Regions from separate parts of the Pseudarthrobacter sp. CCNWLW207 genome, predicted to be linked through region 2. Evidence: riboswitches for the same ligand, from Rfam matches in the RefSeq annotation. Region 2 holds a riboswitch; each other region holds the start of a gene.
What was found. Region 2 has a riboswitch for S-adenosylmethionine ahead of V9L17_RS19755 (bifunctional o-acetylhomoserine/o-acetylserine sulfhydrylase). Riboswitches for the same ligand answer to the same signal wherever they lie in the genome.

Region 1: it holds a riboswitch for S-adenosylmethionine, as region 2 does, so the genes downstream of both, V9L17_RS07815 (aminotransferase class V-fold PLP-dependent enzyme) here and V9L17_RS19755 (bifunctional o-acetylhomoserine/o-acetylserine sulfhydrylase) in region 2, are expected to answer to the same signal.
Region 3: it holds a riboswitch for S-adenosylmethionine, as region 2 does, so the genes downstream of both, V9L17_RS15010 (DUF1737 domain-containing protein) here and V9L17_RS19755 (bifunctional o-acetylhomoserine/o-acetylserine sulfhydrylase) in region 2, are expected to answer to the same signal.

What each region holds. Positions count from the first base shown of each region.
Region 1 covers NZ_JBBCBS010000003.1:455,212-462,630, forward strand. The annotation lists gene V9L17_RS07805 (metal-dependent transcriptional regulator) at 1-663, opposite strand, end outside; gene V9L17_RS07810 (class I SAM-dependent methyltransferase) at 695-1,453, opposite strand; gene V9L17_RS07815 (aminotransferase class V-fold PLP-dependent enzyme) at 1,522-2,958, opposite strand; SAM riboswitch class IV at 2,994-3,107, opposite strand; gene hisN (histidinol-phosphatase) at 3,267-4,079, opposite strand; gene rsgA (ribosome small subunit-dependent GTPase A) at 4,177-5,292, opposite strand; gene aroA (3-phosphoshikimate 1-carboxyvinyltransferase) at 5,292-6,674, opposite strand; gene V9L17_RS07835 (DoxX family protein) at 6,681-7,229, opposite strand.
Region 2 covers NZ_JBBCBS010000016.1:45,949-53,367, reverse strand. The annotation lists gene hutI (imidazolonepropionase) at 1-440, shown strand, start outside; gene V9L17_RS19775 (DeoR/GlpR family DNA-binding transcription regulator) at 536-1,324, shown strand; gene V9L17_RS19770 (histidine phosphatase family protein) at 1,337-2,017, opposite strand; gene V9L17_RS19765 (CPBP family intramembrane glutamic endopeptidase) at 2,103-2,879, shown strand; gene V9L17_RS19760 (VOC family protein) at 3,031-3,669, opposite strand; SAM riboswitch class IV at 3,842-3,957, shown strand; gene V9L17_RS19755 (bifunctional o-acetylhomoserine/o-acetylserine sulfhydrylase) at 4,001-5,320, shown strand; SAM riboswitch class IV at 5,443-5,558, shown strand; gene metX (homoserine O-acetyltransferase MetX) at 5,571-6,686, shown strand; gene V9L17_RS19745 (hypothetical protein) at 6,739-7,233, opposite strand; gene V9L17_RS19740 (winged helix DNA-binding domain-containing protein) at 7,247-7,419, opposite strand, start outside.
Region 3 covers NZ_JBBCBS010000008.1:65,476-72,894, reverse strand. The annotation lists gene V9L17_RS15030 (hypothetical protein) at 1-167, shown strand, start outside; gene V9L17_RS15025 (hypothetical protein) at 173-421, shown strand; gene V9L17_RS15020 (acetyl-CoA C-acyltransferase) at 658-1,884, shown strand; gene V9L17_RS15015 (hypothetical protein) at 1,913-2,416, opposite strand; SAM riboswitch class IV at 2,523-2,636, shown strand; gene V9L17_RS15010 (DUF1737 domain-containing protein) at 2,650-2,907, shown strand; gene V9L17_RS15005 (rhodanese-like domain-containing protein) at 2,904-3,314, shown strand; gene V9L17_RS15000 (O-succinylhomoserine sulfhydrylase) at 3,315-4,523, shown strand; gene V9L17_RS14995 (CU044_5270 family protein) at 4,535-5,599, opposite strand; gene V9L17_RS14990 (RNA polymerase sigma factor) at 5,565-5,930, opposite strand; partial or broken gene V9L17_RS14985 (RNA polymerase subunit sigma-70) at 6,023-6,160, opposite strand; gene V9L17_RS14980 (DUF1905 domain-containing protein) at 6,209-6,511, opposite strand; gene V9L17_RS14975 (LysR family transcriptional regulator ArgP) at 6,578-7,419, opposite strand, start outside.

The DNA of each region.
Region 1 (7,419 bases), on a different contig from region 2:
CAAGGCCGAGGTGATTTCATCAGCGAGGTCATACTCCCGAGTCTTCCCCGCGGAGCTGATTCGCACTACAAGTGCCCCGCCGAATGGCTTGCGGCCCACTACCTCCACCTCGGCGTCGAGGTCGATTTCCTCGGCAGACAAGTACCGGAGCAAGTCAGGGTTCTCATCGCTGATTCGGGTGATCCGGCCGGTGTGTCCCTGATCCAATTCATTCATCAGGTGGGCGTGCGGCATCCGGACCGTGCCATCGGCGCCGGGGATGGGGTCGCCGTGGGGATCCCGAAGTGGATTTCCCAGTTTCGCCGCCATCCGCTCTATAAATGTGTCCGAGACGGCGTGTTCGAGATGCTCGGCCTCATCATGGACCTCATCCCAGCTGTAGCCAAGTTGTTGGACCAGATAGGTTTCGATCAGCCGGTGCCGCCTGACCATGGAGAGCGCAAGCCTCACGCCGGCGTCGGTGAGGGTGATTGCGCTGTACGGCTTGTGGTCCACCAGGCCCTGGTCCTTGAGCTTGCGGACCATCTCGGACACGGAGGAGTTTGCCACACCCAGCCGTTGCGCAAGTTGGGAGGAGGTAATGGGTTTGTCCTGCCACTCCGTGAAGGAGTAGATGACCTTGACGTAGTCCTCGATGGAGGAGGAGGGCGCGCTGGTCTTCACGACACCAAGCCTACCCGTTGCGCGGAGGGCGTCACGCTTTTGCGGCCCGCCATGTCAGGGTGAGGTAGGGCAGTCCCAGGCCCGCCCCGGGGGAGTGTCCCAGATGGTCGTGGAGGTACCAGTCCAGGTTCGCGAGGACCTTGGCGCGGGTGGTATCGCCGGAACGGAGGTAGTAGCTCCGCGACTTGGCAAGCTCCATGATCTCTGTCGTGGTGAGCGCGTCTTCCCAGCGGGTGACATGGCTTTCCAGCTCCACGAATTCCGGTCCCAAGGGCGGCTGGAAGTGCGGCCGGTAGACATCCCCGGCGTGCATGATGCGGGAAAGCCGGTGAACCCAAGGGACTGAAGTGTCCAACTGGTTCCAGATCAGCCCCAACCTTCCGCCGGCGCGGAGAACCCGTGAAAGCTCCGTACTGGCGGCCAGTGGATCGCACCAGTGCCATGCCTGCGCCACGCTGACGACGTCGAATGAGGACTCCGCGAATCCCGTCGCCTCGGCAGTGCCCACACTGGCCGCAACACCGGGGTGCAGGATCCGCAACTGGTCGAGCATGTCTGCGGAGGGGTCCACGGCGGAAACGGACAATCCGCGGTCGAGCAGCAGGACCGTGAATTTTCCGGTGCCGGCTCCCACGTCCAGGGCATCCCGGGCCCCCGCCGGAATAAGCCAGTCGGCCGAATCGCCGGGGTAACCGGGGCGCACGCGTTCGTAGTGTTCGCCTCCGTCCTGGAAGCTCTGACCAAGCTCCTGACGGCGTACGTCGTCAAGTTTGGGGCCACCCCGTGCCACGTGCAGCCTCCTTCGCCAGATGCCCTTGGGTATCCTTCGAATTTACCGCATGAGCCGGGTAACCCGGGTCAGTCGTCGATGCAGGGGGCAGCGCCTGCCGTGCCAGGCGTATTGGGTGCCCAGTCCGGGTATTTGCGGGTGTCGTTAGCCGGAACCCAGCGGCCCGAGTCAACCACATAGTCCCAGCCCAGGCCGGTTCGGCGGAGTTCCTCGATGCCAGCCAGCAGACGCTGGGCGTCTTCGAGGCGGGACCCAACGCCGAAGCTTGCCCGCAGGGAGCCGGACGGGAGGCCCAGGCGCTTCAGCAGGGGGTGGGCACAGAACCGGCCGTCGCGGAGGCCTACGCCGTGTTCTGCTGACAGGTAGGCAGCCACCAGGCCGGCGTCGTAGCCTTCCACCGAGAAGTTCACTACGCCGATGGTGTCGGTGTCCGGATCGGTGTCCTTGAAGATCTGGTGTACCGTCACGCCTTCGATCTTCTGCAGACCCTCCACCAGGAACGACCGGATAGCCGACTCGTGGGCGTGCCACCGGTCCTGATCCAGCGATGCGATGACCTGGGTGGCGCGAGCCAGTGTGGCGGCGCCCAGGACATTGGGCGAACCGCCCTCGTGCCGGGCTGGGCCGGTGGCCCAGCTGACGCCGTCGAGCCTGGCCTCCCGCACCGCGCCGCCACCGGCAAGATGCGGCGTGCCCGCGTCGAGCCAGTCCGACCGCCCCACGAGGACGCCTGCGCCGAAGGGCGCGTAGAGCTTGTGGCCCGAGAAAGCGAGGTAGTCGACGTCGTCGGCGCTGATGTTGATCCGGCGATGCGGCGCGAGCTGCGCGGCATCGACGACAATCCGGGCGCCGTGCTGGTGGGCAAGGGCGGCGAGGGCACGGATGGGCAGGATTTCGCCGGTGACGTTGGAGGCGCCCGTGACGGCGAGCAGGCTGATTCCGCCCTGTTCCAGTTCGGCACCGAGGGCCTCGATGGTGCCGGCCACGGTGTCGGCCGCAACGACGCTGCGGTGCGGGACGCCCTGCCACGGCAGGAGGTTGGCGTGGTGCTCGATGTCGAGGTACAAAACCTCCCCCGTGGGGCGGCCGTCCGCGGACGGAAGGCACCCGGCGAGGAGGTTCAGGGAGTCCGTGGTGTTCCTGGTGAAGATGACGGAGTCACCGAGCCGGCCTCCCACGAAGTCACGCACGATGTTCCGGGCGTTCTCGTAGACGGACGTGCTGATCTGGGATGCGTAGCCGGCGCCGCGGTGGACGCTTGCGTAGAACGGCAGGATCTCGTTGAGGTAGGCGGAGACAACCGAGAGGGCCGGGGCGGAGGCGCCGTAGTCCAGGTTGGCGTAACGCACGTGGCCGCCCTGGATCAGCGGGGCCTGGATTTCGGCGCCGGTGACGGCGGAAAGCGGCCGTCCGGCAACGGCGAGCCGTTCGCTGAACAGGGCTGCGGTGTCGTTTGCGGCCAGGGTACGGACGGCGGAGTTGGGGGAGACGGTGGCTGTTGTCACAGAGACCTCACTTTAGAGGGACTCCCTGTCCCGGGAATCCGCGCTTGCCGGGTCCGTTCCGGACCGGCCTGGTCGTCACCCGGGGCACCCCACCGCGAATGGAGGGTTGCCGGCCAGCAAACCGGGGTTTCGCGCTGGCACTCGTGACCTGTTAAGAGCGTAGAACATGGGCGGGGCGGGCAGGAAGCCCGTCCGAATGTTAAGGCTTTTGTTACGCGCGGATGGAAATACCCATGGTTATCCGAAGATACGACGGCGGACGCCCCCATCAGGAGGCGTCCGCCGTTGATAATTCGGCACTTGGGCTGCTAGAGGAGGTCGTCCAGGTCGGGGTTGAGCCGTTTGAGGACTTCCGAATGCAGGATGGAGTTCGTCGCCAGCGCGTTGCCGCCAAACGGACCGTCTTCACCCTCGAGGGAGGTGAAGCGGCCGCCGGCCTCCACCACGATCGGGACCAGTGCCGCCATGTCGTAGAGATTCAGCTCCGGCTCACACGCGATGTCCACGGAGCCTTCGGCCACCATGCAGTAGGACCAGAAGTCGCCGTAGGCACGCGTGCGCCAGACGTCTTCGGTGAGCCCAAGGAAGTCATGCAGGTTCCCGCGGTCCTTCCAGCCGCTCAGGCTGGAGTAGGACAGGGAAGCGTCCGAGAGTTTCGACACGTCCGAGACCTTCAGCCGGGTGGCCGCAGCGAGTGACCGGCCCATGTAGGCGCCTGCGCCCTTGGCAGCCCACCAACGCTTGCCCAGGGCAGGGGCACTGACGACGCCGACGACGGGCTCTCCTTCGTCCACAAGCGCAATCAGTGTTGCCCACACCGGTACGCCACGGACAAAGTTCTTGGTGCCGTCGATGGGGTCGATGATCCAACGCCGGGAGCCATGGCCTGAACTGCCGAATTCCTCGCCCAAGACCGCATCGCGGGGGCGGGAACGGGAAAGCTGGCCACGGATGGCTTCTTCGGCGGCCTTATCGGCATCAGTGACCGGGGTCAGGTCCGGCTTGGTCTCGACGTGGAGGTCCAGTGCCTTGAAGCGGCTCATGGTCTGGTCGTCCACGGAATCGGCCAGCACGTGGGCCAGGCGCAGGTCGTCGTTGTAGCTCGAAGCGGGTTGGATCATGGTTCCAAACTACCGTCAAAGCGCCGTGTGGTTGGGGACCCCGGCTTCGGGCGGCGTCCTGAACAGCCTGGGCGCTGCTCCCAGCCGGCCGGGCGGGTCAGTTGACGCTGCCCAATTCCTTGGTTTCCTGCCCCTCCATGCGGGGATCGGTGCCGAGCAGGCGACGGAGGGACGCGAGCCTGGCGGGTCCGGTTGGGCCCGCATGGCCTTCGGCAACCCAGGAGTCCAGGCCGCAATTGACTGCGCTGGCATTGTGTTTGCAGCCGCGCTCGCACGCATCCGTGCCCGGTTCCAGGTCCGGAAAGGAGCGGAGGATGCGGTCTGCGTCGACATGCGCCAGTCCGAAGGACCGGATGCCGGGGGTGTCGATGATCCAGCTTCCAGCAGGGGCGTCGGCCAGCTTAAGGGCCAGGGCCGAGGAGGACGTGTGGCGTCCGCGGCCTGTCACGGCGTTGACTCCGCCAGTGGCTCGCTCGGCTCCGGTCAGGGCGTTCACCATGGTGGACTTGCCTACGCCTGAGTGCCCCAGCATCACCGTGACCTTGCCATCGAGGTAGGCCCGAAGCTGGGCGACGGCATCGCTGTCGAGGCGCGCCGAGAGCCCGTCGTCGGAGCGGGCATCGATGCCGGATGCAGCGGCGTCGGCCGTCCGGCTGATGATGACCGGGAAGTCCAGGTGCTCGTAGTTCGACAGAAGTTCGGCAGGGTCTTTGACATCGGCTTTCGTGACCAGCAGGATCGGCTCGATGCCGGCGTCGTAGGCGGCGACGAGTGCACGGTCAATGAAGCCGGTGCGTGGTTCGGGATTGGCCGCCGCCACCACAACAACGAGCTGGTCGGCGTTGGCCACGACTGCCCGTTCAACGGGGTCGGTATCATCGGCGCTGCGCCGCAGGAGCGTCCTGCGGTCCTGGATCCGGACCAGCCGGGCCAGCGTGTCCGGTTCCCCGGAGACATCTCCCACCAATGAAACGAAGTCGCCAGCGACCACGGGGGACCGGCGGAGTTCCCGTGCCCGTGCGGCGATGATGGTGCGTTCTTCCCCTGAATCTTCGCCGACCACCGCTGTGTATCGGCCGCGGTCCACGGTAATGATCCGTCCTGTCACGGCATCATCGTGGCTGGGGCGGTCCTTCGTGCGGGGTCGGGAACCCTTCTTGCTGGGGCGGATCCGGACGTCGGATTCGTCCCAGGAGTCAGTGCTGCGTGCCACTATGCGTTACCAGCGGGTCCCGGCGTACCAGGTTCCTGGCCCTGCGCGATCATGTTTTCCCACAGCCGCGGGAAATCGGGCATGGTCTTGGCCGTGGTGGCGATGTCTTCTACTTCTATGCCCTCCACTGCGAGGCCCAGTATCGCCCCTGCAGTTGCCATTCGATGGTCCGCATAGCTGTGGACGACGCCGGAATGCAGCTTGGCTGGGCGGATCACCAGCCCGTCGCTGGTTTCCTCGGCGTCGCCGCCCAGCCGGTTGATCTCGGCGACCAGGGCGGCGAGCCGGTCAGTCTCATGGCCGCGGAGGTGTGCGATGCCGCTGAGCCGGGAGGGGCCGCTGGCAAGCGCGCAGAGCGCCGCGACAGTGGGGGCAAGCTCACTGGTTTCATCAAAGTCGGCGCCCTTGATCTGAGCTCCGCCGGTGACCGTGAGGACGCCGTCGGCCAGGCTGACCGTGGCGCCCATGTCCGCAAGGATACTGCGCCAGAGATCACCCACCTGCGTGGTTCCAGTGGGCCAGTTGGGGATCCGGACCGTGCCGCTGGTGGCCAATGCGGCGGCCAAGAAAGGGCCGGCGTTGGAAAGGTCCTGCTCAATGCGCTGGTCAAACGCCCGGATGGTTCCTGGCGCCACGACCCAGTGATTGGGGACGGAATCATCCACGGACACGCCCACGCCGCGAAGGACTGCCACTGTCATGTTGATGTGGTCCAGGCTCGGAACCGGCTTACCGACATGCTCCAGGTGCAGCCCCTCTGTAAAGCGTGCACCCACCAGCAGTAATGCAGAAACAAACTGGGACGAGGCACTGGCGTCGATCACCAGATGTCCGCCCCGGACTTCCCCGGTTCCGGCCACGTCAAAGGGCAGGGACGCCGGTGTCCCGCCGTCCTCTGCCGTCACGGCCACACCGAGCGCCTTCAGGGCTTCGATGATGGTCCCCATGGGGCGGTTCCTGGCGTGCGGATCGCCGTCGAACACGCTGACGCCGTTCCGCAGTGCAGCGAGCGGAGGAACAAAGCGCATGACGGTGCCGGCCAGTCCGCAGTCGATCCGGGCCAGCGACGACGGCGCGTCCTGGCTGAGGGGAACGACCTCAAGGTCCGGGCCGAAGGCTCCGTCGCCGGGAACTTCCGTGATGGAAGCCCCCAACTGCCGCAGGGCCTCAATCATCAGGGCGGAGTCCCTGGAGTGCAGCGGAGCGCGGAGCCGGGACGGTCCGTCAGCCAGCGCCGCCAGGACCAGGAACCGGTTGGTCAGGGATTTCGAACCCGGCACGGTCACGGTGGCATTGATGGGCCTGGTGGCGAACGGTGCGGGCCAGAGCGGAAGAGCTTCGGCAGCGTCAGGCTGCGAAAGGGCGGTAGTGGATCCGGTCATGCGTCCTTATGCCCCCGTTGCCTGGTCCACCACACGACGCACGGCCTTGTCGGCCTTGTGGAGTTTCTTCCCAGTGCTCTTGCGGGCGTCAGCTGCCAGGTGCGAAGCGCCCTTCCTGGCGTCGGCAGCGAGGTGTTCCGCCCGCCAGGCCAACCCTGGCTTACCGGCAGTATCCACCGAAGCCAGCAGGGCCCCGCCGCTCAGGGACAGGTTCTTCAGGAGCTGGTTGCGGCGTGCCACACGGGCCTCCTTGGTGCTGATGTCGGCGCTGCGCCATTCGACGAATGTGTTAAGGGCAGAGATGACCGTGAGCAGCGTCGCAGAGAACCGCGCGAACTTGCCCAGGCCAAACAGCACTCCGGCGCCCACCTGCACCCCGCCGATGACCCGGGCCAGTGTCTTGTCTTCCGTACGGAAAGGCAGTGAGGCCGTGGCTTTGCGCAGAAGCGGCGACAGCTGCTGGGCAGTGTCATCCGCGTTCTTGAGCTTATCCAGTCCTGCGAGTACGAAGCTGGATGCCAGCATGGGCCGGGCGAGGGTACGGACAAAGGACATGGATTTCCTCCTGGCTGGACGAACCGCGTCGAATGCGGCGGAGTCGGTTCTAGTCTTGCACTTTTGGGGAATATTTGCCCGCCACTAAAGGTTATGGATTGCGGGTCCGGCAGTGCCGGACGAATCACGGCGCACACTGCGCCATGGCGGTTGGGTTGCGGGCTGCAGGTCCGGGCGCATCGAACGGTAC
Region 2 (7,419 bases):
GGGCTGGCTGGGACCCCGCAACGGGCACCGGCGTGCGCGGGACCGTCGCCACGTGCCTTCCCGCCTGCGACCTTTCTACCCGGCAGGCGCTGCCCCCGGCACGGGCAATGCTGGACGCCGGGGTGCAGCTGGCGCTGGCGTCCAACTGCAACCCCGGCACCTCCTACACCAGTTCCATGGCCTTCTGTGTGGCAACGGCCGTGCTGCAGATGCGGCTCAGCGTCCATGAGGCGGTCCGGGCCGCGACGTACGGCGGCGCGCTGGCGTTGCACCGGGACTCCGGGCACGACGCCGACGGCGAACGGGCGGTGGGATCCCTCGCCGTCGGACACCGGGCGGATCTGCACATGCTCAACGCACCCTCCGCCACCCATCTCGCCTACCGCCCGGGCATGCCGCTCACGTACGCTGTGTGGCGGGCGGGTGTACGGGTGCGCTGAGCCTCAGGCAGTTTTTGACGCTTTATGATCGTTGCGGGTCTGATACAATCAGAAAATGTCATAATCGAGTGACTGTTTGACGCTGAGAGGCCCCCATGACCCGTACCGACCGCCTGACGGCCATCCTGGATATCCTCGCGAAGACCGGCCAGGTCGAGGTTGAGGAGATCGTCTCACAGCTTGCTGTTTCGCCCGCCACGGCCCGCCGCGACCTGGACAGCCTGGCCAAGAGGCGGCTGCTGACCCGCACCCGGGGCGGCGCCACCACCGGAGCGCTCGCCTACGACCTTCCCGGGCGATACAACCGAGACGACCACGCCGAAGCCAAGGAACAAATCGCCCAGGCGGCCTCGGCACTGATCAGGCCCGGAGCCGTGATCGGCCTGTGCGGCGGCACCACCAGCACCGCCCTGGCGCAGATCCTGGCAACCCGCGAGGACCTCAACGCCCCCGCCAACCAGCCAACGCTGACCGTCGTCACCAATGCGATCAACATCGCCTCGCAGCTGGCCGTCCGGCCCAACATCAAGGTCATGGTGACCGGCGGCATCCTGAATCCCCGCTCCTACGAGCTCGTGGGACCGTACACGGACATCATCATGCAGAAGGTGGTCCTGGATATCGCCTTCATCGGAGTCAACGGCATCGACCCGGTAGTTGGCCCCACGAACACCGGGGAAGGGGAGGCATCGGTGAACGCACTCCTCGCCAGCCGGGCGCGCGTGTCCTACGTGCTGGCCGATTCCTCCAAGGTGGGTGTACGTGCCTTCGCCACTATGGACGGCTATGACTTCACCCGCCTCATCACCGATGCCGGGATTTCTGCCGAGGACAAGGCCGCATTCGAGGCCAACGGAACCGAAGTGATCGTGGCGCCGCATTAGGACGCCACAGCGCTAGAACACCATGGGCGGGGCGTCCAGGACCGTCTCGTCCACCCGGCGTTCCACCCACTGGCTGAACGGAATGTCCAGTTCGTACTTGTCCGCGTCAGTCCGCACCAGGGTCCGCACGTCGGCGTTGTCCGGGTTGTTGAGGGACTCGAAGTACTCCACCGACCAGTGGAACCAACGCATGCAAAACAGCCGCATGGTCAGCCCGTGGGTCACCAGCAGGGTGTTGGGCGCGTAGTCCGGTTTGGACCAGTGGCGGTAGAGGGTTTCCATAAAGGAGGAGATCCGGTCGTAGACATCGGAGCCGGACTCGCCTTCGCGGAAGCGGTAGAAGAAGTGGCCGTAGGCGTTGCGCAGTTCCTTCTGGTCCTCGATGTCTCCGCTGATCTGGAAGTTGGCCCAGTCCTGTTCCCGGAGGCGCGGCTCTTCGATCACCCGTTCCGTGAGGTTGCCGAGGTTGAGTGCTTCCAGGGTTTGATGGGCACGCAGGTACGGCGACACATAGACGCAGACCTGGCGGCCATCAAGTTCCCGGCGGATCCGTTCGCCTGCCTCGGTGGCCTGCTCCAGGCCCAGGGGAGTCAGCGGGATACGGTAGTCCGGCACGCGGTTGTAAATGGACGTATCAGCGTTGGCCATGGACTGGCCATGCCGGATCATGATGATTTTCCCTGGCGCGCTCATAAGCCCCAAGCATAAGTCCTGTGCCCACGCCCTCCCGGGAAGCCCAAATCAGGAAAGAACCAGAAACTGCAGGCAAGATGGGAACATGCTGGTTCCCTCCCGCCGTCGGCTGCGGCTCGAAGTATGGATCGTCCTGGGCCTGTCGCTGGGGCAGTCCGCTGTCTACTCAGTGGTGCAGCTGCTGGATAAGATGACGCGCGCCCCGCTGGCTGAAGGTACCTCCACGCTTAACCGCTCACAGAGCACCCGCGAATACTTTGACCTCACCTACCAGCTGCTGGACATCATCTTCGCGTTGGTTCCGGTCTTGCTGGTCATCTACTTCCTCACTGACCACCGGCAGTCCACCTCCGGGGCCCCGCAGGGCGGCTCGGCGTTCCGGAAGCTCGGCTTCGACTTTGCCCGGCCCGGTCGCGACATGCTCCAGGGGCTGGGCCTCGCAGCGCTGATCGGCGTTCCGTCCCTCGGCCTATATGCTGCGGGCCGGGCCCTGGGCATCACCACCGCCATCATCCCCAGCGCACTGGATGCGTACTGGTGGACGGTGCCTGTGCTGATCCTGTCCGCCCTGCGGCATGCCGTCGTGGAGGAAGTCATTGTGGTGGGGTACCTCCTGAACCGCTTCGGCGCGTTCGGCTGGAGCGTTCCGCTGGCGATCTTCGCCAGTTCCATGCTGCGCGGCAGCTACCACCTCTACCAGGGCTTCGGGCCCTTCATTGGGAACGCTGTGATGGGGGTGGTCTTCGCCTGGCTGTACACCAGGACCCGGCGCGTTATGCCGCTGGTCATTGCCCACGCCCTGCTGGACATCGTGGCGTTTGTCGGCTTCAGCCTCTTTGGGAAGGCCGTCGGCCTCGGTTAGGCAGACTAAGGCCGGGGAAGTTAAACGGGGGAGTTAAAGGGATTCGGCCGCCATCGGTGGGTGGCATCGTTGGCACCCGCTGATGGCGGCCGAAGTATGTTGCCGGGCATGGTTGCCCGGCGGGCCGTGCTGGCCCGGCGGAAGAAAGCAATCAGATGGTGACTGCTCCGGAGGCGGTCTCGAACGTGACGGACAGGATGCCGGGGGTCCCGTGCGGAGCTACCCAGTCCACGGCGACGTCCTCAAGTGGCTTCTCCACCGGTTCGCCCAGCCATTCGGTCACCCGTGCAGCGGAACCGGCGATGGTCAGGCAGGACATCTTGACATTGCTGTCGTAGGCGTTGGACGGGTGGAGGGCGGGATCGCCTTCCCACTTGAGCATGTACGGGACCTGCGGGTCCGCGATCAGGCCCAGGATGCCGATCTGCTTCCAGACCAGTTCGCGGCCGTCGGGAAACTTGCGGTTTCCGTTGACCGCGGAGCGGCCGAGGCGTGCTTCGAAGGGGGCGAGGTCGTCAACTTCGACGCACCACCCCATCCAGCCGCCGCCGGCAGCGGAGCGTGCCCGGACTGCCTGTCCGAACGGTGCCTTGTCCGATGCCGGGTGGTCAAGCACCTCGACTACTTCCAGATATTTGTGCCCCGCGAGAGGGATGATCATGTTCCGGGTTCCGAAACGGGGGTGCACTCCGCCCTTTACGGCTTCAACGCCGAGGGCGGACGAAATACGTTCGGTGGTGGCAGCCAGGCCATCGTGTTCACAGGCGTAAGAGACGTGATCCATGCGCATGCCCTCATCTTGGCACTTTGTGATCGGGCTCTCAGCTAAGGGTATCCTTACCAACTTTGGGGTGCGTCACGAGTGGACATCGGGCTTTCCATCACCCCCGGGAAGAGCGCCGGGTGACCATGTTCGTCACAATGCTGTTGCGCGCCGTCGAACGGTTCCTACACTGAACGCAGGTCATGAGCGCCAGCGCCAAGCCCCGGCTCGCTGGCCGGCAACCCTCCATCCGCGGTGGGGTGCCCCGGGTGAGGACCTGGCTGCCCCGCAACGGCCGGGCGGCAAGCGCGGCCCGTGGTGCTCCCAGCATGCCGGGCCCATGTCAAAGGAGCCTTGAATGTCCGACGGATGGTCTTTTGAAACCCGCCAGATCCACGCCGGCCAGGAGCCGGACAGCGCCACAGGGGCGCGTGCCCTCCCGATCTACCAGACGACGTCGTTCGTCTTCCCGAGTGCCGAAAGCGCCGCCAACCGCTTCGCGCTCGCAGAATTGGCACCGATCTATACGCGGATCGGCAACCCCACCCAGGACGCCGTGGAGCAACGGATCGCCAGCCTGGAAGGCGGGTTGGCTGCCCTCCTGTTGAGCTCGGGGCAGGCGGCCGAAACCTTCGCCATCCTCAATATCGCCGAAGCCGGGGACCATGTGGTGGCAAGCCCCAGCCTTTATGGCGGCACGTACAACCTGCTGGGGTACACGCTGAAGAAGTTCGGCATCTCGGTGACGTTCGTGGAGGACCCGGACAACCTGGACCAGTGGCGCGAGGCCGTCCGCCCGAACACCAAACTGTTCTTTGCTGAGGTCGTGTCCAACCCGCGCCAGGATGTCCTCGATATCGAAGGGGTGTCCCGGACCGCCCACGAGGCCGGCGTTCCGTTGGTGGTGGACAATACGCTCTCCACGCCGTACCTCATACGCCCGCTGGAGTGGGGCGCCGATATTGTGGTCCACTCGGCCACCAAATACCTTGGCGGACACGGATCGGCGATCGCGGGGGTGATCGTGGACTCCGGCAACTTCGACTTCGGTCAAGACCCGGATAGGTTCCCTGGTTTCAACACCCCGGATCCCACCTACAACGGGCTGGTCTATGCCCGTGACCTTGGCGCCGGCGGCGCCTTGGGCGCCAACCTGTCCTACATCCTCAAAGCCCGCGTCCAGCTCCTCCGAGACCTCGGCTCCGCAGTATCGCCCTTCAACGCCTTCCTCATCGCCCAGGGCCTGGAGACGCTGAGCTTGCGGGTGGAGCGGCACGTTGAGAACGCCGTTGCGGTGGCGCAGTGGCTGGAAGCCCGTGACGACGTCGAGTCGGTAGCGTACGCGGGGCTGCCTTCGAGCCCCTGGTACGAGCGCGGACGCAAGTACGGCCCCAAGGGCACAGGAGCCGTGGTGGCCTTCAACCTGGCCGGCGGGGCCGAGGCGGGCAAGCGGTTTGTGGACGCCTTGGAGCTCCACAGCCATGTGGCGAACATCGGCGACGTCAGGTCCCTGGTCATCCACCCTGCGTCCACCACCCATAGCCAGCTCTCCCCGGAGCAGCAGGCAATTGCGGGCGTTACGCCGGGGCTGGTCCGCCTCTCCGTGGGCATCGAACACATCGATGACATCCTGGCGGACCTGGAGGCAGGTTTCCGGGCGGCCAAGGCGGCTCTCTAAGGCGGTTTCAGCGCCGGATTCCCGGCCCCGAGAGTCCGGCGCCCGGCAGGAGAGGCATTGTGGAGTCACAAACCAGTCACACTCTTAGCCAGATCCGGGGCTGGTTTCGTACACTCGGAGAAGGTCATGAGTGCCAGCGACAGCCCCGGCTTGCTGGCCGGCAACCCTCCTTTCGCGGCGGGGTGCCCCGGGTGAAGACCTGGCCTGCCGGTCATTCGACGGCGGGCAAGCGCGTAGAAAAGGTCTCCACATGACGATTACCGTCTCCCGTACCGCAGTACCCGAAAACGGCGTGGTCCGTTACGCCAGCATCGGCGGCCTTGAATTGGAAGCGGGCGGATACCTGCCCGAGGTCACGCTCGCCTATGAAACGTGGGGAACGCTCAATGAGGACGGCTCCAACGCCGTCCTCATTGAGCACGCCCTGACCGGCAGCACGCACGTGACACGCGGTGACAGCGACGAGCCGGGCTGGTGGGAGCAACTTGCCGGTCCAGGCGCGCCGGTGGACACGGACAGGTTCTTTGTGGTGTCCATCAACATTGTGGGCGGCTGCTACGGTTCCACCGGGCCGTCCTCGCCTGCTCCCGACGGCCGGCCCTGGGGTTCCCGCTTTCCGCTGGTGACCCTCCGTGACAGCACCGCCGCCGAGGCCCGGTTGGCGGACCAGCTGGGCATCCGGAGCTGGTACGCGGTGCTGGGCGGTTCCATGGGCGGTGCCCGTGCCTTGGAGTGGGCGCTCATTTGCCCCGAACGGGTGGAGCGTTGCGCCGTGATCTCGATCGGTGCCGCCAGCACCGCCGAGCAGATCGCCTTTGCGCAGGCCCAGACGCTCGCCATCCGCCAGGACGCCAACTTCAACGGTGGCGACTACTATGGAGGGCCTTTCCCGGAGGACGGGCTGGCCCTGGCGCGGCGGATCGCCCACATCACCTATCGATCAGCCCAGGAGTTCGATGGGCGGTTCGGGCGGACGGCCCAGACTCCCGAAACGCCGCTGCGGGCAGCCGCGCTGGGGGACCGTGGGCGCTACCAGGTGGAGAGTTACCTTGACCACCAGGGCAGCAAGCTTGTCCGCCGCTTTGATGCCAACAGCTACATCGCCATCACCGAGGCCCTCATGAGCCACGACGTCTGCCGGGGGAGGGGAACCCTCAGCGAAACCCTGGCGAGGGCGTCCGCAAAGTTCTTTGTTGCCGCGGTGGACTCGGACAGGCTCTACTTCCCGTCGCAGTCACAGGAGCTCGCTGCCGCGCTTCCGGGAGCCGTGGATGTCCACGTTATCGAAGCGCCCATTGGCCATGACGGCTTCCTGACCGAGATCGGCCAGCTGGGCAGCCAACTCCGGAAGAATTTCCTGGTCTGACCGGGCACCTCACGGCGCCACGAACGTTCCGGAAGCCTAGGAAGCCGGCTGGTCAGCCGTCCATGATTTCGGAGCGCCGCTTCATGTATTCGTCCACGGCCATCTCGCCGTTGCTGTACTGCTGGTCCAGTTCCGCGAGTTTGCGGGCCCGGTAGCCTTGGGGGGCCGACGGCGGCGGGGGAGTTGCAGGGGCGGCAGGCTTTTGGGGTGCCTCCGCTGCCTGTCCCGGCACAGGCTGGCCGTAGGGCGGGAACTGCTGGTCTGCGGGCGGCACTGGCATCATGGGCGGCAGCGGCTGGCTGGGCGGCAGGGGCTGCGGGCCGTTGATCTGGCGGAATCCGCCGCTCATGTAATCCTGCTGCGTGTAGCCGTCCCGCGGCTGGCGGCTCTGGGGCCCGGGGAACTGGCCCCCGCCCGGAAACTGGTCGGGGTAACGCCCGGAAAAGCTCTGGTCCTGGTTCCGCTTGTTGACGGATTTCCGGTACATCCGCATCGCCATCGGAATCAGGAACGACAAAATGATGATCCAGAAGAACAAGCTGTTCACGGTGTAACGCCTCTCATGTGTGTCCTTCCAGCTTAGCCCCGGACGGCACCCGGACCGCGGGGATGCCCAGGAAAGCCGCATACCTGTCCACGGCGTCGCCGATGGCAACGTCCAGCGCAGAGCCTGGTGCCGGATCGGTGGAGGCGAACAGCCGGATATCCAGTTCGCAGCGGCCCGAAAGCAGTG
Region 3 (7,419 bases), on a different contig from region 2:
ATGGCCTTTACACCAGCTGGTGTTTCCTCAACCAGCAGACCCCCCGCGCCGAAACCACTTTCTGGGCTGCCATGTCCCGCCGGATCAACCCCGACCAAAACGGCTTGCGCATGAAGGGCCCGGCAGCAGCTGATTACATCCTGACCAGTTATCCCGGCCTGGTCTAGGCCCCATGGAGAAACCCTTCTGCACTTACCTGCCACGGGATTCTTTCCAGCCACGGGGCGGGCGGCCGTGGCGCGCAGACTGTGACACCGATTCCTACCTGGCGGTGGACTCGGTGGTGGTTCTCGATGCGCGCAAGAACACTTTGGCGGCCGCCGTCAGCTGCTCGCAGTGCCGGGGCTCCCGCGTCCTGGCAACCACCTCTGAGCTCATGGCCGCCGTGCTGGCGAGGGCATCACACCTGGCTGCGACGTGAACAGCCTCACCGCCGAAACAGCCACCTGACAACGTCCATCCCGCCTAGATCCTGCGGTCCCGAAGAAGCGGGCGCAGGCGACCGGCTGGCTGGCAGCACTGGAAGGGCCGGGGACCACCCGGCCCTTCCTGCGTTCCATTCCCGCACCGGCACCGCCCGTGACATGCTTGAGGAAAATGCACCGCGGGCGCGCATAGACGTCGCCCCGAGCCTCGCCTCCACCGAAAGGCAGCATCATGGTCAACGACGCCACGGCCAACACTTTCCCGGCCCACGAGGACCGCACTGCCGTCATCCTCGGAGGTGCCCGCACCCCTTTCGGCCGTTTCCGCGGCAGCCTGTCTTCCCTCTCCTCCAGCGAACTGGGCGCACATGCGATCCGCCATGCGCTGGAACGCGCAGGTGTGGCGCCGGGGCAGGTACATGCGGTAATCGTGGGGCAGGTCATCCAGGCAGGAGCCGGCCAGGGACCGGCCCGGCAGGCAAGCCTGGGGGCAGGCATCGGCTGGGATGTCCCCACGGTCACCATCAACAAACTCTGCCTCTCCGGGCTGACCGCCGTGATCGACGCGGCACGGATGATCCGCGCCGGGGAGGCTGATTTCGTCGTGGCCGCCGGCCAGGAATCCATGACCAACGCCCCGCACCTGCTGCCCCGCCTGCGTACCGGCGTGGCCATCGGCGATACCCCGCTGTTGGATTCCCTGAACCACGACGCCCTCCAGGATCCCATCTCCGGAATCCTGCAGGGCGCCGCCACCGATGCCGGCAATGCCGAGCGCGGAATCAGCCGCGGGGAGCAGGACGAAGTTGCCGCCCGCTCCCACCAGAGGGCCGAAGCAGCGCGGAATGCAGGACTGCTCGCCGAAGAGATCGTTCCCCTGGATATCCCGCAGCGCCGCGGCCCTGCCGTCACCGTCGATGCCGATGAGGGGATCCGGCCGGGCACGACGGCGGAGGCCCTGGCGGCGCTTAAGCCCGCCTTCTCCACGGCCGACTCAGCCACCATCACCGCAGGTTCCGCCTCTCCCCTCTCCGACGGCGCGGCCGCCGTCGTGGTGGCCAGCAAGGCGGCCGCCGAACGGGCGGGGCTCACCTGGATTGCCGAGATCGGCGCCCACGGGCAGACAGCCGGGCCGGACGGCTCATTGCATTCGCAGCCGTCCCGCGCCATCGAAAAAGCACTCCGCGCAGAAGGGATTTCGGTGGAGGACCTGGACTTGGTGGAAATCAACGAAGCGTTCGCCTCGGTGATCATCCAGTCAGCCCAGGACCTTGGCATTTCTGCGGAGAAGATCAACGCCGACGGCGGGGCGATCGCGCTGGGCCACCCGGTCGGCGCCTCGGGGGCACGGCTGGTCCTGCACCAGGCCCTGGCGCTGAAACGGCGGGGCGGCGGCATCGGCGTCGTGGCGTTGTGCGGCGGCGGCGGCCAGGGCGAGGCCCTCATCCTCAGGGCCTGACGCCCGTCCCCACGGGCGTCGCCGCTGCTCAGGCCCCGGTACCCGCCAGTATTAGCAACGGCACCAGGCGCTCGGCACACGAGACCAGGACAAGCGTCCCGGTCCCCGCGCTGGCCCGGTTGTTAACCCCGGTGTCGTCGCACCAATCCAGGTTGTACGGGTGCGCCCCCACTGCCGCCTTGCCGGGAGCCGCGCCCGGCGGGACGGTGAACACGAAAGTAAACGCGCCGTCGTCGCTCATGGGTGCGAGTTCCTCCAGCATCAGCGATCCAAAGGCGTCCCGCACCGTCACCTGGACCTGCGCGTTCTGCCCGTAGCGCGCATCGCAGTTGGTGTCCTGCGCGCTGACCGTAACCTGCTCACCGGGTTTGGCTTCCGACGGCGTGACTGTGTACGCGGGCGGCATGCAGGGCGGCGGCGCGAAGACGTCCCGGCAACCACTCAACCCCGTGGCCACCGTGGCCAGTACGAGGAATGCAGCGGCAGTCCTCAAACGCGCGAATACAGCCAGTCCCCGCCCAGATTTCCCCATGGACTGATTGTCCCGTCCGGGTGACGGCCGCGGAAGCACGTGTTGGTTACGGAACATGACGACGGCGGCGGTGCGGCCAGGCGGGCCAAGTGTTACGTTTTTGAGGAGTAATGAGAACCGGCGCCAAGCCCTGACTGGCCGGTCGGCAACCCTCCCTTTCGCGGCGGGGTGCCTCAGGTGAATACTCGGCATATCGACATTCGAGTTGCAAGCGTGAGAGAAGGAGATCCGTCGTGTCTGACGCACCTGCCCCTGAAGAAAAACTGTCGTACCGGCTCATCACAGGCCCGGACGACCGTAATTTCTGTGAGCGGATTTCCACCGCCCTGGCCGAAGGCTATGTCCTGCATGGCAGCCCGGCTGCCACGTCCAACGGCGGCCAGGTGATTGTGGCGCAGGCACTCATCCTCCCGGCCGCCATCGCCAGTGCGGACGCCGCCGTCGCCACCGCTGTGGAAGACCTTGAGTTCGAAGGCGAGGGCCACGCGTGAGCTACGCCGGAGACCTCACCCCGCAGGAAGCCTGGACCAAGCTGGAGCAGGGCGCCATCCTGGTGGATGTCCGCACCGAGGGTGAGTGGGCGCACATCGGCATCCCTGACACCAAGGCAACCGACAACGACCCCCTGTTCATCCAGTGGACGTTCCCCGGCGGCATTCCCAACCCCGAGTTCCTCACCGACCTGAGGCAGCAGGCGCCGGAGGACACCGGCACCGAACTCCTGTTCATCTGCCGCTCAGGCCAGCGCTCCATCTCCGCTGCCATCGCCGCAACCCAAGCCGGCTTCACCTCCTACAACGTCCTGGAGGGCTTCGAAGGCGAACCGGACCGCTACGGCGAGCGCACCGTCAACGGCTGGAAGAACCGCGGCCTGCCAACCAACCTGGGAAAGAACTAAGTGACCTTCAACGAAGATGCCGCCGGCTGGAGCCCTGACACCCAGGCCGTCCGCGGCGGGCTGGACCGCACCAACTTCCAGGAGACCACCGAACCGGTGTTCCTGAACTCCGGATTCGTCTACGAGTCCGCCGCCGCAGCGGAGCGCGCCTTCACCGGCGAGGACGAGCGCTTTGTCTACTCCCGCTACGGCAACCCGTCCGTGGCCACCTTCCAGGAACGGCTCCGCCTGCTCGAAGGCACTGAGGCGTGCTTCGCAACGGCGTCGGGAATGTCCGCCGTGTTCACCGCCCTGGGTGCCCTGCTGGCCGCTGGCGACCGCGTAGTGGCAGCCCGCTCACTGTTCGGCTCCTGCTTTGTGATCCTGAACGAGATCCTGCCCCGCTGGGGTGTTGAGACGGTGTTCGTCGACGGACCGGACCTGGAGCAGTGGCGCGCGGCCCTGTCGGAGCCCACCACGGCAGTGTTCTTCGAATCGCCGTCCAACCCGATGCAGGAAATCGTGGACATCGCAGCGGTCAGCGAACTGGCGCACGCCGCCGGCGCTACCGTCGTCGTCGACAACGTCTTTGCCACACCCCTGCTGCAGCGCTGCGGCCAGCTCGGCGCGGACGTGATTGTGTACTCGGGCACCAAGCACATCGACGGCCAGGGCCGGGTCATGGGCGGCGCCATCCTGGGCACCAAGGAATTCATCGACGGGCCGGTCAAGCAGCTCATGCGGCACACCGGCCCGTCGCTGTCCGCCTTCAACGCCTGGGTACTAACCAAGGGCTTGGAAACCATGGCCCTGCGCGTGAACCACTCCTCAGCCACGGCACTGCGGCTGGCCGAATGGCTCGAACAGCAGCCTGCCGTCAGCTGGGTCAAGTACCCCATGCTGAAATCGCACCCGCAGTACGAGCTCGCGGCCAAGCAGATGAAGGCCGGCGGGACCGTCCTCACCCTGGAGCTCGCGACGACGGACGGCCGCTCCGGCAAGGACGCCGCCTTTGCGCTGCTGGACGCGCTGCGGATCATCGACATCTCCAACAACCTGGGCGATGCCAAGTCCCTCATCACGCACCCGGCCACCACCACCCACCGTGCCATGGGTCCCGAAGGCCGCGCCGCCATCGGCCTCAGCGACGGCGTGGTGCGGCTGTCCGTGGGCCTTGAGGACGCGGACGACCTCATCCGCGACCTGGAACAGGCGCTCAAGCAGATTTGATCGGCGCCTGCTTACGGGGCGGAATTGACCACTGAGGTCTCAACCGAGGTCCAAGCGGTCGCTGTTCCGGCTGGGAAGGTCTCGCCAGCTGTCAGCGTGACCACTCGTTCTCCGATCAGCAGCCCTGTGTCGGGATCAATGATGATGTCCGTCCGCGTTTCCCTGTCCGGATGCTCGATCCCGATCGCTGTGCCTACCTTGCCGTCTAGGTTCGCCTCCTTGTCTACGACGGTGACTCCGGGAATGAGCGCGGCCGCTTTGTACAGTGCAGCGCGAAGGTCCGCCGGGACGACTCCGGTCTGCAGGGCGGCGGCGATGCTTTCCAGCGTTTCGGCTTCCGGCCTGCCTTGTTTGCCTCGCTGTCGAATGGTGTCCAGGAGTGCCTGGGGGTCGCGGGGCAGATTCTTCACGCCTTCCTCCAGGGGCAAGCCGGCGAACAGCAGCCGCGGTACTCCGTAGAAGTTACCTCCCGGTGCCCGGAGCAGTTCTCCCGCGCCGTGGGGGTTTTCAGACTGGGATTGCTGGTATTTGGTGGCCTCTGCTTTAGCTTCCTCGCTGAAGAACGTCCTTGGGATGCGGGCTTCGCGGTTCCAGATCCATTCGGAGGCATGGTCGGCTGGGACATAAAGCTGGTCCGAAGATTTGTCCAGCCACTCCACCGAACGGCCGCCTGCTCCGGGGTCCCCCAAAGCGACTCCGGCGGCGTATACCGCTGTGGTCTCGATCTTCAGGTACTGGCCGGGTCCCACTTCCGGGTCGGAGGTCTGGATGGTTGCTGCCGCGGCGTTGTTCAGGACCTCGGCTGCTTCGGCGGTTGCTCCCGGACCACTGGGCCTGACTACATCTGCCACGACGATTCCCCCCACGAGCAGCGCTGCAGCTGCCGAAGCGATCAGGACACGGCGCCGGAAGCGGATCGGGCGAACGTTGGCCGGGGCGTACGTTGTGGCCGTTGCCTCGGGGCCGGAGTCGGAACTGATCTTGGACATGAGTCTGTTGCGTCCGCGTGCCAACGTGGCCGGCGGGACGGAGCCGACGTCGCTACGCATTTCGCGGAGCAGCTGTAAATCGTTCATGGTCGTTCTCCGTTTCATCAATAATTTCGAGGTTGAGCCGGGTTCGCAGTGTTCGTCGGGCACGGTTCAGACGGGACCTCACGGTTCCCACCGGTACGTCCATGGCCAAGGCGATACCCTCGTAGGTCAGGTCCGCCCAGGCGTAGAGCAGCAGCGTTTCCCTGTCTATGGCCGCCATAGCTTTCAGGCTGCGAGCGATGCCAGCGGTCGCCACAACGGCGTCCACTTGGGCGGCAATCCGGTCCGAATCGTCGGCGACGGCTTCACGGAGAGCCGCTTTTCCTGCGGTTCTGAGAATCTTGGATTCGGCGCGGTGGTGCCGCCGGAGCAAGTTTGTGGCGATCCCGAAAAGCCACGGCCGGGCACCTCCCGGTCCAGATCGTAGGTTTCAAGCTGTTCCCAGGCGACCAGAAAGGTCTCGGATGTGACGTCGTCGGCGGCGAAATCACCGGCCCGTCTGGCGGCGTATCTGTAGATAACTGAGGCGTATCTGTCGTACAACTCCCCGAAAACTTCGGGGCTGTCCCGGGACCGCCTGATGATGTCGTTGTCTGTGCTCACACTATGTATTGCCCGCTGGCCGCAAAAGGGTTCACGGAGCTCACTTTCCTACCCGGGCTGGATTTCGAGGTTAACAGCTACTGTGTCCCCTGCGCTGATGCGGGCCGCAGTCCTGATCGCTTTCTTCACCGGCAGCAGGTAGGAGCCGGACTTGCCGTCCGGGAAGACTGAGGTTTGCCACGTGTGGCCGGAAATTTCGGCTGTGACTTTGACCGAGCCGAAGCCCTTCCGGAGCGGAGCCGCTTCCTCGCGGAGGTCGTCGGCAATGACCTCCGGGAGGGTGAGGAAGTGCCATCCGCCTTCTCCCGGATAGAGCCACAATTCGGCACGGAACGAGTACGACGACGTCACGGCCTGAGTATGGCATGGCACCTTTCCCAATGCATCAGCTGTTGTGGGCACGGCGGATGCGGCTGGTCAGGCCCCGGGTTGGCGGAGTTGCCGGAACGCCGTCTCCCGGACTGCGTCGGAGAGCTGGTTGAGCACCGGGGAGTCGATCTTCCACCGCTGCCAATACAAGGCCACATCGACAGGGTGCTCCGGGGCCAGTTCGATGAGTGCGGCGCCCCGAATGTCGGCCAGGCACTGCTGCTCCGGCAACAGCCCCCACCCCAATCCCAGGCGGATTGCCTGCGCGAACTCTGCCGACGTCGGCACATAGTGCCGCGGTGCGTTCAGTTCCGTTCCGGTCAGGTTGCGAAAGAACCCCTCCTGCAGGTCGTCCTTGCGGTCAAAGTCCACCACCGGGGCAAGGCTGCCGGCCCTGAGGTCAGGGCCGTCCGGCCACCATCGCCGGACATAGCCGGGACTGGCGACCGCGCGGTATCTCAAGGCTCCCAGCAGTGCCACGCTGCAGCCCTGCACCGGGTCCGGACTAGCGGTCACAGCGGCCATCACCGTCCCGGCGCGCAGTAGCTGCGTGGAATGCTGTTCGTCTTCCCTGTGGATTTCAAAAAATGCGCCGAGCTCCGGTGGAAGGCCTGCGAGCGCGGGCAGGAACCACGTGGACAGCGAATCTGCGTTCACCACCAGGGGAATGGGCGTGCCCGGCCTGTCGCTGCTCTCGCCGAGCTCCCGCGACGCATCCCACTCCAGTTGACGGACCTGCCGGGCGAACCGAAGAACCGCTTCCCCTGCCGGGGTGGGCCGCACGGGATTGGTCCGCTGGAACAGGATCTGCCCGGCCGCATCCTCCATTGCCTTGAGCCGCTGGGAAACTGCCGAGGGCGTGACAACCAGGATCCTGGCTGCGGCCTCCA